Regions from separate parts of the Herbaspirillum sp. GW821-FHT09A12 genome, predicted to be linked through region 2. Evidence: predicted binding sites of a transcription regulator. Region 2 holds the regulator's gene; the other holds the start of a gene.
The links. The regulator LexA, encoded in region 2, represses DNA repair genes until DNA is damaged. The targets are predictions, from matches to a motif close to ACTGTATNNNNATACAGT.
Positions count from the first base shown of each region.

Region 1: AC07N6_RS05650 (ATP-dependent helicase) is a predicted target of LexA. The motif match lies at 2,475-2,492, and genes of this name have one in related genera.

Region 1 covers NZ_JBWKPR010000002.1:106,492-111,833, reverse strand. Annotated here, with positions in the region: gene argE (acetylornithine deacetylase) at 1-109, opposite strand, end outside; gene lolD (lipoprotein-releasing ABC transporter ATP-binding protein LolD) at 207-920, opposite strand; gene AC07N6_RS05655 (lipoprotein-releasing ABC transporter permease subunit) at 913-2,178, opposite strand; gene AC07N6_RS05650 (ATP-dependent helicase) at 2,537-4,660, shown strand; gene AC07N6_RS05645 (hypothetical protein) at 4,777-5,342, shown strand, end outside.
Region 2 covers NZ_JBWKPR010000002.1:964,074-969,415, reverse strand. Annotated here, with positions in the region: gene AC07N6_RS09460 (tetratricopeptide repeat protein) at 1-988, opposite strand, end outside; gene lexA (transcriptional repressor LexA) at 1,253-1,909, opposite strand; gene rpsF (30S ribosomal protein S6) at 2,229-2,594, shown strand; gene priB (primosomal replication protein N) at 2,619-2,912, shown strand; gene rpsR (30S ribosomal protein S18) at 2,955-3,239, shown strand; gene rplI (50S ribosomal protein L9) at 3,266-3,718, shown strand; gene AC07N6_RS09430 (replicative DNA helicase) at 3,923-5,342, shown strand, end outside.

The sequences.
Region 1 (5,342 bases), 860 kb from region 2:
TGCCCTGCTGCTCCAGGTTATCGCGCAAGGCGGCGATCAGTTCAAGATTGGAGTTGCGGCTGGTAGTGTCGAAACCGACCAGTGTTTCCAGCCATTGACGCTTATTCATTTGGTATTGCTCCCTTTCAAAACAGGTACGCGGCAGGCGCCCGCTGGGCCCCGCCGCCACCGATGCAGCCATACAGCCATGCAGCCATGCAGCAAGCTTACTCCGTAATCGGCCCGGCCTGCTGCAGGCCGTTTTCCGACAATCTCAGGACCCGCCCGCAACGCGCGGCCAGGTCGCTGTCATGGGTCACGATCACGAAGGCCGTGCCCAGCGTCTGCGACAGTTCGAGCATCAGCTCAAACGTCTTGTCGGCGGTGCCGCGGTCGAGGTTGCCGGTGGGCTCATCAGCCAGCACGCAGGCCGGATGCGTCACCAGGGCGCGCGCCAGCGCCACGCGCTGGCGTTCGCCGCCGGAGAGCTCGCCCGGCACGTGCGACACGCGCTGCTCCAGGCCGACCCGGGCCAGGATCTCGCGCGCCTGCTGCTGCGCCTGGTCGCGCTTGACGCGACGGATCATCAGCGGCATGGCGACGTTATCCAGCGCCGAGAATTCCGGCAGCAGGTGGTGGAACTGGTAGACGAAGCCCAGCGACTTGTTGCGCAGCTCGCCGCGCGCCGATTCGCCCAGGCTGGCAAAATCCCGGCCCTGCAGCACGACCGAACCGGCGGACGGCGTATCCAGCCCGCCCAGCAGATGCAGCAAGGTCGACTTGCCGGAACCCGAGGCGCCGACGATGGCCACCTGCTCGCCATGATGCACATCGATGTCGATGCCGGCCAGCACCTTCACCGAATATTTGCCTTGGGTGAAGGTCTTGCCCAGGCCGCGCGCGGCCAGTACCACTTGGTTGTTGTCCATTGCCTTATTCATAACGCAGGGCCTCCGCCGGTTTGACGCGGGATGCGGCCCAGCTCGGATACAGCGTCGCCAGGAAGGCCAGCACCACCGCCACGCCGCCGATGGTGTAGACATCGGACCAGATCAGGTCGGAAGGCAACTCGGAGATCACGTAAATGCTCTTGGGCAGGAACTGCACGTGGAAGGCGCGTTCGATGGCCGGCACCACCACGTCGATGTTGAGCGCCACCGCCACGCCCAGGCCGATGCCGATGGCCGTGCCGATCAGCCCCACCAGCGCCCCCTGGATGACGAAGATCTTCATGATGGAACCGGGCGAAGCGCCCAGCGTGCGCAGGATGGCGATGTCGGCCTGCTTGTCGGTCACCGTCATCACCAGCGTGGACACCAGGTTGAAGGCGGCCACCGCGATGATGAGCGTCAGGATGATGAACATCATGCGCTTCTCGGTCTTGACCGCGGCGAACCAGTTGCTGTTCTGCTGCGACCAGTCGCGCAGGTAGAGGTCGCCGCTCAGCGTCGAGGCCAGTTGCTGGGTCACCTGCGGCGCCTGCAGCATGTCGCGGATGCGCAGCCGCACGCCGGTCGGGGCGTCGAGGCGGAACAGGGTTTCCGCATCCTGGATGTGGATGAAGGCCAGCGAAGAGTCGAACTCATAGTGTCCGGCCTCGAAAATGCCGCCCACCGTGAATTGCTTCAGGCGCGGCAATACCCCGGCCGGCGTCACCTGCCCTTGCGGCGCGATCAGCGTCACCTTGTCGCCGATGCCCACGCGCAAGCCGCGCGCCAGCTCGCTGCCCAGCACAATGTCGAATTCACCGGGCTTGAGCGAGGCGAAACTGCCTTGCTTGATCTGCTTGGCGACATCGGAAACCTTGGGCTCCTCTTCCGGCAGCACGCCGCGGATCAGCACGCCGCGCACATTGTCATCGCGCGTCATCATCGCCTGCGCCGCCACATAGGGCGCGGCGCCCAGCACTTCCTTGTTCTGGAAGGTCTGCTTGGCCACCGCTTGCCAGTCGCGCATGGCGCCGGAAGCGTCGAATACCTCGATGTGCGCCAGCACCGACAGCATGCGGTCGCGCACTTCCTTCTGGAAACCGTTCATGACCGACAGCACCACGATCAGCGCGGCCACGCCAAGCGCGATGCCGGCCATGGAAATCAGGGAAATGAAGGAGATGAAACTGTTGCGGCCGCTGCGCTTGCCAGCGCGCGTATAACGGATGCCGACCAACCATTCGAACGGCAGGTTTTTTATTAGACTCAAAATTGCTCCGAGAGAAGGCTGAATGAAAAGCGCGGCCAATGATGTCCCCATCACAACGAATACCGGCGCATTTCGACAGGCGAAGCGCGAAGTTTGCCACAGAATGGGCCGGGCGGCCCAGCTCGCTTGCCCCGTTCGCTGCCGTGCCGGGATAGAGCCCGGCTTTGTCCATAGGTTCTCGGCGACATGAAGTCTTACATTTGCGGCAAGCGGCGCAGCCATCCCGAGGCAGGTTCCATATCGACAACTTCTGCCGCGTATTTTGTCATGGCGCCGCGCCCGGCATTGCGCGCGGAACTGGTTATATATACAGTACAAGGCTTTCCGCAACATCCAACCCCGATACGCCAATACACCAATGCTGCCCGATCCAGCCGCCGCCCTTGATGCCGCCGAGCCCGCCGCCGATGCCGGCAAGGATCCCTTTGCCAGGCTCAACGAGCAACAGCGCGCCGCGGTAGAACATGGCGGCAAGCTGCCGCCCGCCCGGCAAGATCCCTTGCTGATCGTGGCCGGCGCCGGTTCCGGCAAGACCAGCACGCTGGCGCACCGGGTCGCCAAATTGATCCTGGACGGCGCCGATCCGCAACGCATCCTGCTGCTGACCTTTTCGCGCCGCGCCGCCGCCGACATGGGACGGCGCGTCGGCCAGGTGATCGGGCAAGTGCTGCAACTGCCGCCATCGGCGTCGCCGCCGCAACTGCCGTGGTCGGGCACCTTCCATGCGATCGGCGCGCGCCTGCTGCGCGACTACGCGCTGCAAATCGGCCTGGAAAAAGATTTCACCATCCAGGACCGCGGCGACTCGGAAGACCTGATGGGCCTGCTGCGCCATGAGATGGGGCTGACGGCCACCGACAAGCGCTTTCCACTGAAGGCCACCTGCCTGGCTATCTATTCGCGCGCGGTCAACACCCGCGAAGATCTGGGCACGGTGCTGCACACGCAATTCCCCTGGTGCCGCGAATGGGAGACCCAACTGGCCGAACTGTTCGCGCACTACGCCGACGCCAAGGAACAACAGCACGTGCTGGACTACGACGACCTGCTGCTGTTCTGGGCCGACCTGCTGTCCGACGCCGAGCTGGCGCGCCATGTGGGTGAACGCTTCGACCATGTGCTGGTGGACGAATACCAGGACAGCAACCGCCTGCAGGCCGAGATCCTGCAACGCATGAAGCCCGACGGCGCCGGCGTCACCGCCGTGGGCGACGACGCCCAATCGATCTACTCCTTCCGCGGCGCCACGGTGCGCAACATCCTCGAGTTTCCCGCGCTGTTCTCGCGCCCGGCGCGCATCGTCACGCTGGAGCGCAATTACCGCTCGACCCAGCCGATCCTGGCGGCCTCCAATGCCGTCATCGCCGAGGCTCCCGAGCGCCACCACAAGAACCTGTGGAGCGACCTGCCCTCCTCGCAAAAGCCGCAACTGGTGCTGATCCCGGACGAAGTGGAACAGGCGCGCTGGATTGCCAACCGGGTGCTGGCGCACCGCGAACAGGGCCTGACGCTGAAGTCGCAGGCGGTGCTGTTTCGCACCGCCACGCACAGCGCGGCGCTGGAGCTGGAACTGGCCCGCCGCAACATCCCCTTCCTGAAATTCGGCGGCTTGAAGTTCCTCGAAAGCACCCACATCAAGGACCTGCTTTCGCTGCTGCGCCTGGCGCACAATCCCAACGGCCGCATGGCCGGCTTTCGCGCGCTGCAGTTGATCCCGGGCATCGGCCCGGCCACCGCCAGGAAGGCGCTGGACCTGATGGCCGCCGCCGACGACCCGGCCGCCGCCCTGCTCGACTTCGCCCCGCCGGCCAATGCGGCGCTGGAGTGGCAGGCCTTCGCCAACACCTATGCGCTGATGCGCCGCGCATCGGCGCCATGGCCGGACGACATCCATGCCGCGCGCGACTGGTACCTGCCGCAACTGGAACGCAAGTACGATGACGCCGGCACCCGCAGCGCCGACATCGAACAACTGGCCGCGCTGGCCGGCGGCTATGCCTCGCGTGAAAAATTCCTGACCGAACTGACGCTGGACCCGCCCGAAGCCAGCGGCGACTATGCGGAACCGCCCTACCGCGACGAGGACTACCTGACGCTGTCCACCATCCACTCCGCCAAAGGCCAGGAATGGCGCTCGGTGCATGTGCTCAACGTGGTGGACGGCTGCATCCCGTCGGATCTGGCCACCGGCAACGAAGCCGAGATCGCCGAAGAGCGCCGCCTGCTGTACGTGGCCATGACGCGCGCCAAAGAATACCTGCACCTGGTGGTGCCGCAACGCTTCTACGTCACCCAGCAGACGCCGCAAGGCGACCGCCACGTCAACGCCATCCGCAGCCGCTTCATCACGCCGCGCATGCTGCCGCACTTCGAAGACAGCCTGTGGCTCTCGGCCGAAACCAACGGCGCACGCACGCCCATGCCCGACAGCGTCAGGATGCTGGTGCGGCAGCGGGCCAGGAATGCCTGGAAGCAGGGCTAGGCCCGCCTTCCAGGCGCAAGCCTGCCCCGACTTGCGCCAGAACAACGGGAGCAATTGCGGGACACTCGCAGCAACGCCCGCATCGCTTGGGCTGCCAACCGCTAAAATAGCACCCCATGAATCAACTCGACATCCTCATCCCCTTCGCCCTGCCCCCTGCCGGCATGGCGCGCGACCTGCTGCGCCAATGCCAGGCGCCGGCGCTGGCGATGCTGCTGGCGCGCGGCAAACACGCCGCGCCGACCCAATCCCACGATCCTTTTTCGCGCGCCTTGCCGCATGAGCACTGGCTGGCGCAACGCTTCGGCCTGCCGCAACCGGCGCAGGACAGCAGCCCGGCGGCCGCTGCGGCCCTGATGCGCGGCCTCGGCCACACGCCGGCCGCCGGCCAGTGGTTCGTGCTGCATCCGGCCCACATCCACGTCGCGCGCGACCACCTGGTGCTGACCGATGTGGCGCAGTTGCAGCTGGATGAGGCGCAATCGCAGAAGCTGTTTGCGTCGGCCGCGCCGCTGTTTACCGACATCGGCCATGAAGTGGTGTATGGCGACGCCCGCACCTGGTTCATCCGCGCCGACGCCTGGGCCGGCCTGCGCACCTCGACCCCGTCCGCCGCCAGCGGCCGCAATGTCGATATCTGGATGCCGGAGGGCCCGGGCGAACTGGCCTGGCGCAAGCTGCA
Region 2 (5,342 bases):
AGCCTTCTTTCAGGTTGCCTTGCAAGAGCTGGCTCAGTGCCAGGTTGTGCATGGCGGTCGAGTAATTCGGCTTGAGTTCCAGCGCCTTCCTGAAATACGGGATGGCTTCTTCGCGGCGGCCATGGTCATGCATGATGGCGCCGATGTTGTTGTAAGTCAGGGCGTGGCTCGGATCGAGTGTGAGCGCCTTGTTGAACAAGGCCAGCGCCTCGTCGACGCGATCCTGTGTGTTTGCAAGGCTGACGGCCAATTTGGCATAACTGTTGGCATCGTTGGGTATCAGTTCGATGACGCGCCGGTAATGTTCATGCGCCTTGTCGACCTCGTCGAGCTTCAGGTAGGCATCCGCGATCTTGTAATGCGCATAGGTGTCCGTGGAGTCCAGCAGCAAGGAGGTCTTGTGCGACTCAACGGCTTCCTTGTACATGTTCATGGCATAGAAGGCTTCACCCAGTGCGGTATGCGCGGGGGCGAAGCTGATCTGCAGCTCGAGCGACTTCATGATCGTCGATACTGCTTCGTTCAAGCGCTTGGCGTCAATCAGGGCCCGTCCCAGGTGGCTCAGCGGGCCCGGCGCGCCGGGCTCGCGCGCGACTGCATCTTCAAAATAGGCGATTGTCGCCTCGGGGTCGTTCTTTTCATGCAGGGCGTTGGCCAGGCCGATGCGGGCCTCGCGATTGTCATGGTCGCAGGCGATGGCGCGTTCGAACAGCTTGATCGCCTCATCGACGCGCTCCTGCCTGAGGACGCAATTTGCCAGGCTGGTGGCGTATTCCGCGTTGCCTGGATCGCCCTCCATGGCCTTTCTCAGCCATTTTTCGCCCAGCGCGTAATCGTATTCCTGTACGGCAATCAAGCCACGGGCATTGTGGGCAAAGATCAGATTGGGGGCGCGCTTGAGCACCGCATCGCACTGTTGCCGGGCTTCGGCAAGCTTGCGCGCTTCAAGCAGATCAAGGCTGGCGCGAACGTCAAGCAGATCTTGCAACTGATATTTCGATGGTGGTGGGGAGGCTTTTGATTTGCCCTTGCGCGTAGACATCAAATTTCCTTGCTAGATGGATCAGTACCGTTCGCGAAGACGAAGGGGGAATGCGACAGCTAGGCATGATATGTGGCTACGCGGCTGGATGAAAGTGCGAACAGAAAGCGAAACAGGGCGTTTTTGCTCAGACTCAAGCTTCGTTTTGCCGAGCTGATGCGGCACGCAAAACGAAGCGATGGCGATGGGCGGGCAGCGGGGATGAATGGCTTACCAGCTACGCAGCAACCCTACTGCGAGCCCTTCGAGGGCGAAGTCTTGCTCATCCTGGTGGATGACGATGGGTTGGAAGTCCGGATTTTCCGGCAGCAGCGTAATGGTGGTGCCGGATTTCTGGTAGCGCTTGACGGTGACGTCGTCCGCCAGGCGGGCAACGACAATCTGGCCGTTGCGCGCCTGCTCGGTCTTTTTGACCGCCAGCAGGTCGCCGTCGAGGATGCCGGCGTCGCGCATGGACATGCCGCGCACCTTCAGCAGGTAGTCGGGTTTGCCCGAAAACAGGGCGGGATCTACCTGGTAGGTTTTTTCCACATGCTCTTGCGCGAGGATGGGCGAGCCGGCCGCGACGCGGCCGACCAGCGGCAGGCTCAATTGCATCAGGGCCGGGTGGGGCAGCGCCATCTGGCGGTTGCCTGGCAGGCCGGCAGCGATCCCTGGCTCCCGCAGCCGGATGCCGCGGGAGGTGCCAGGGGAGATTTCAATGGCGCCCTTGCGGGCCAGCGCCTGCAAATGCTCTTCGGCCGCATTGGCGGAGCGAAAGCCCAGTTCCGAGGCAATCTCGGCGCGCGTCGGGGGGAAGCCGGTGTTTTCAATGGCGTTCTTGATCAGGTTGAGGATCTGTTCCTGGCGCGCGGTGAGCTTGAGCATGTGGAGTGCCTTTCTGTAAAGGAAGGCTGTTTGTATGAACAGTCTGTATTTTTATACAGTTGCCATCTTTGTGTCAACGGCAACATGCGGCGGCGCAACGGATATTGCCCATCCTCCATCCATATATAAATAGAAGCGAGGCAGAGGGGCGATTCCCCGTCGCCGGATGCGGTGGGCCGAACTGTCGCCGCCAGGCCTCGCACAAGCTCGCCAGGATTGCTGTTTGGCCGGATATCTTGTATGATTGCCGGCTTTCCTCTTCCCACACTCGTCTTGACGCCGGGGTGGGCGTTTTGTCAATAGTCCAAAAGGAGTCTACATGCGTCATTATGAAATCGTATTTATCGTCCACCCGGACCAAAGCGAGCAAGTGCCTGCGATGATCGAGCGTTACAAGGGCATCGTCACCACTCGCGGCGGCCAGGTGCACCGTGTCGAAGATTGGGGCCGTCGTCAACTGGCCTACCAGATCCAGAAACTGGCCAAGGCGCACTACGTCTGCCTGAACATCGAAGTCGACAGCGAAACGCTGGCCGAAATCGAAACCGGCTTCAAGTTCAACGATGCCGTCCTGCGCCACCTGACCGTCAAGATGAAGAAGGCCGAAACCGGTCCTTCCCCGATCCTGAAGGCAGTGCAAAAGGAAGACGCAGCCAAGAGCCGCACCGAAGCACCGGCCGCCTGATTGCGCGGCGATTCGTAGCGGAGAGTGAACCAGCTTCAAGTCATCGCCAGCCTGGCCGAACGTGATGTGTTGCGTTATACGCCGGCCGGTATCCCGATTGTGACTGCCAGGTTGCAGCACCAGTCGGAGCAGATGGAAGCGGGGATCAAGCGCCTGGTGGAGTTCGACATTGCGGCCATGGCCGTCGGGGAAATCTCCGGTCGACTCAACAAGGCGACGCTGGGAGCCATGTTCCAATTCACCGGTTTTCTGGCCCGCAGGAATCGCAACAGCAAGAGCGTCGTGTTTCACATCGTTGATTTTGATCCCGTCGGTTGATCCGACACAGACATTACCCAATTTAGATACAGGAGCCAAACCATGGCATTCGGTAAAAAGTTCGATAAAAGCAAACTGAAAAACAAGCGCCAACAGCAAAACCCGCTGTTCAAGCGCAAGAAATTTTGCCGTTTCACCGCCGCTGGCGTTGAACAGGTCGATTACAAGGACGTGGACACCCTGAAGGACTTCGTTCAGGAAAACGGCAAGATCATGCCGGCACGCCTGACCGGCACCAAGGCCCACTACCAGCGTCAGGTCGACACCGCGATCAAGCGTGCTCGTTACCTGGCCCTGCTGCCGTACACCGATCTGCACAACGCATAATCGCCGCCGAGAAATAGGAGAAAAACATGCAAGTCATTCTGTTGGAAAAAATCGTTAATCTCGGTGGTCTGGGCGATGTCGTGCGCGTCAAGGACGGTTTCGCGCGCAACTTCCTGATCCCGCAACGCAAGGCCCGCCGCGCTACCGATGCAGCCATCGCTGAATTCGAAGCCAAGCGCGCCGACCTGGAAAAGGCCGCCGCTGAAAAGCTGGCAGCTGCCCAAGCCCAAGGCGAAAAGCTCAACGGCGCCACCATCGAAATCTCGCAAAAGGCGGGCGTCGATGGCCGTCTGTTCGGTTCGGTCACCAACTTCGACATCGCCGAAGCGCTGGGCAAGCAAGGCTTTGCAGTGGAAAAGTCGCTGGTTCGCCTGCCCAATGGTCCGTTGAAGACCGTTGGCGAGCACCCGGTTGCAGTTGCCCTGCACACCGACGTGGTGGTCGATGTGACCATCAACGTCAAGGGCGAGCAAGCGTAAGCATTGCATTCGCTGCAATTCAATTTGCAATAAGAAAGCCGGGTTCGCCTGGCTTTTTTATTGCCGCCCGACATCGGAACGGAAGCCTTGCCGGCCGTATCCCGAGGCCGGCGCGGTCAAGCCCGGCAAACGGAAATGAGCACGCAAGATGTGGGCTGCGATTTGCCTCCAGCCTGAAACGGCCAACACCCATAGCAGGTTATAATGCGCGCCATGAAAGAATCATCCCGCGCCAAGAAAGACTCCTTTCCATCGTTCCGCGGCCCCAGAGATTCCTCTGATCCCGAGGTCGATTCGCTACGCGTGCCGCCACACTCCATCGAGTCCGAACAATCGGTGCTCGGCGGTTTGCTGCTGGACAACGCGGCGTGGGACCGTATCGCCGATTTCGTCAGCGCTGACGACTTCTACCGTTACGACCACCGCATCATCTTCGAACATATCGTCAAGCTGATCAACAGCACCAAGCCGGCTGACGTCATTACCGTCTACGAAGCCTTGTCCACCAGCGGCAAGGCTGAAGAAGTGGGCGGCCTGGTCTATCTCAACGCACTGGCGCAGAACACGCCGTCAGCCGCCAATATCCGTCGCTACGCCGAGATCGTGCGCGACCGCGGCATCCTGCGCAAGCTCATCACGGTGGCCGACGAGATTTCCGGCAACGCCTTCAATCCGCAGGGCAAGGACGTCAAGCAGATGCTGGACGAGGCCGAGTCCAAGATTTTCGCCATCGCCGAAGAAGGTTCGCGCGGCTCGCAGGGTTTCATGGAAATCCAGCCCTTGCTGACGCAGGTGGTCGAGCGCATCGATGAACTGTACAACCGCGACAATTCCAGCGACATCACCGGGGTGCCGACCGGCTTCATCGACCTCGACAAGATGACCTCCGGCCTGCAGCCGGGCGACCTGATCATCGTCGCGGGACGTCCTTCCATGGGCAAGACGGCATTTTCGATTAACATCGGCGAAAACGTTGCCATCGACAGCGGCCTGCCGGTGGCGGTGTTCTCGATGGAAATGGGCGGCGCCCAGCTGGCCATGCGTATGCTGGGCTCGGTCGGTCGCCTGGACCAGCACCGCCTGCGTACCGGCCGTTTGCTGGACGAAGACTGGCCCCGCCTGACGCACGCCATCCAGAAGATGAATGATGCGCAGTTCTACATCGACGAAACGCCGGCCCTGAGCCCGATCGAATTGCGCGCGCGCTCGCGTCGCCTGGCGCGCCAGTGCGGCAAGCTGGGCCTGATCATCATCGACTACCTGCAACTGATGTCCGGCAACGGCGGCAGTTCCTCGGAGAACCGCGCTTCGGAAATCTCGGAAATCTCGCGTAGCCTGAAGGGCCTGGCCAAGGAGCTCAATTGCCCGGTGATCGCGCTGTCGCAGCTGAACCGCTCGCTGGAGCAACGCCCCAACAAGCGTCCCGTGATGTCCGACTTGCGCGAATCCGGCGCCATCGAGCAGGATGCCGACGTGATTTTGTTCATTTACCGGGATGAGGTTTACAATCCGGACTCGCCCGACAAGGGAACGGCGGAAATCATCATCGGCAAGCAGCGTAACGGGCCGATCGGCAGTATCCGACTGTCATTCCTGGGCATGTATACCAAGTACGACAATTACA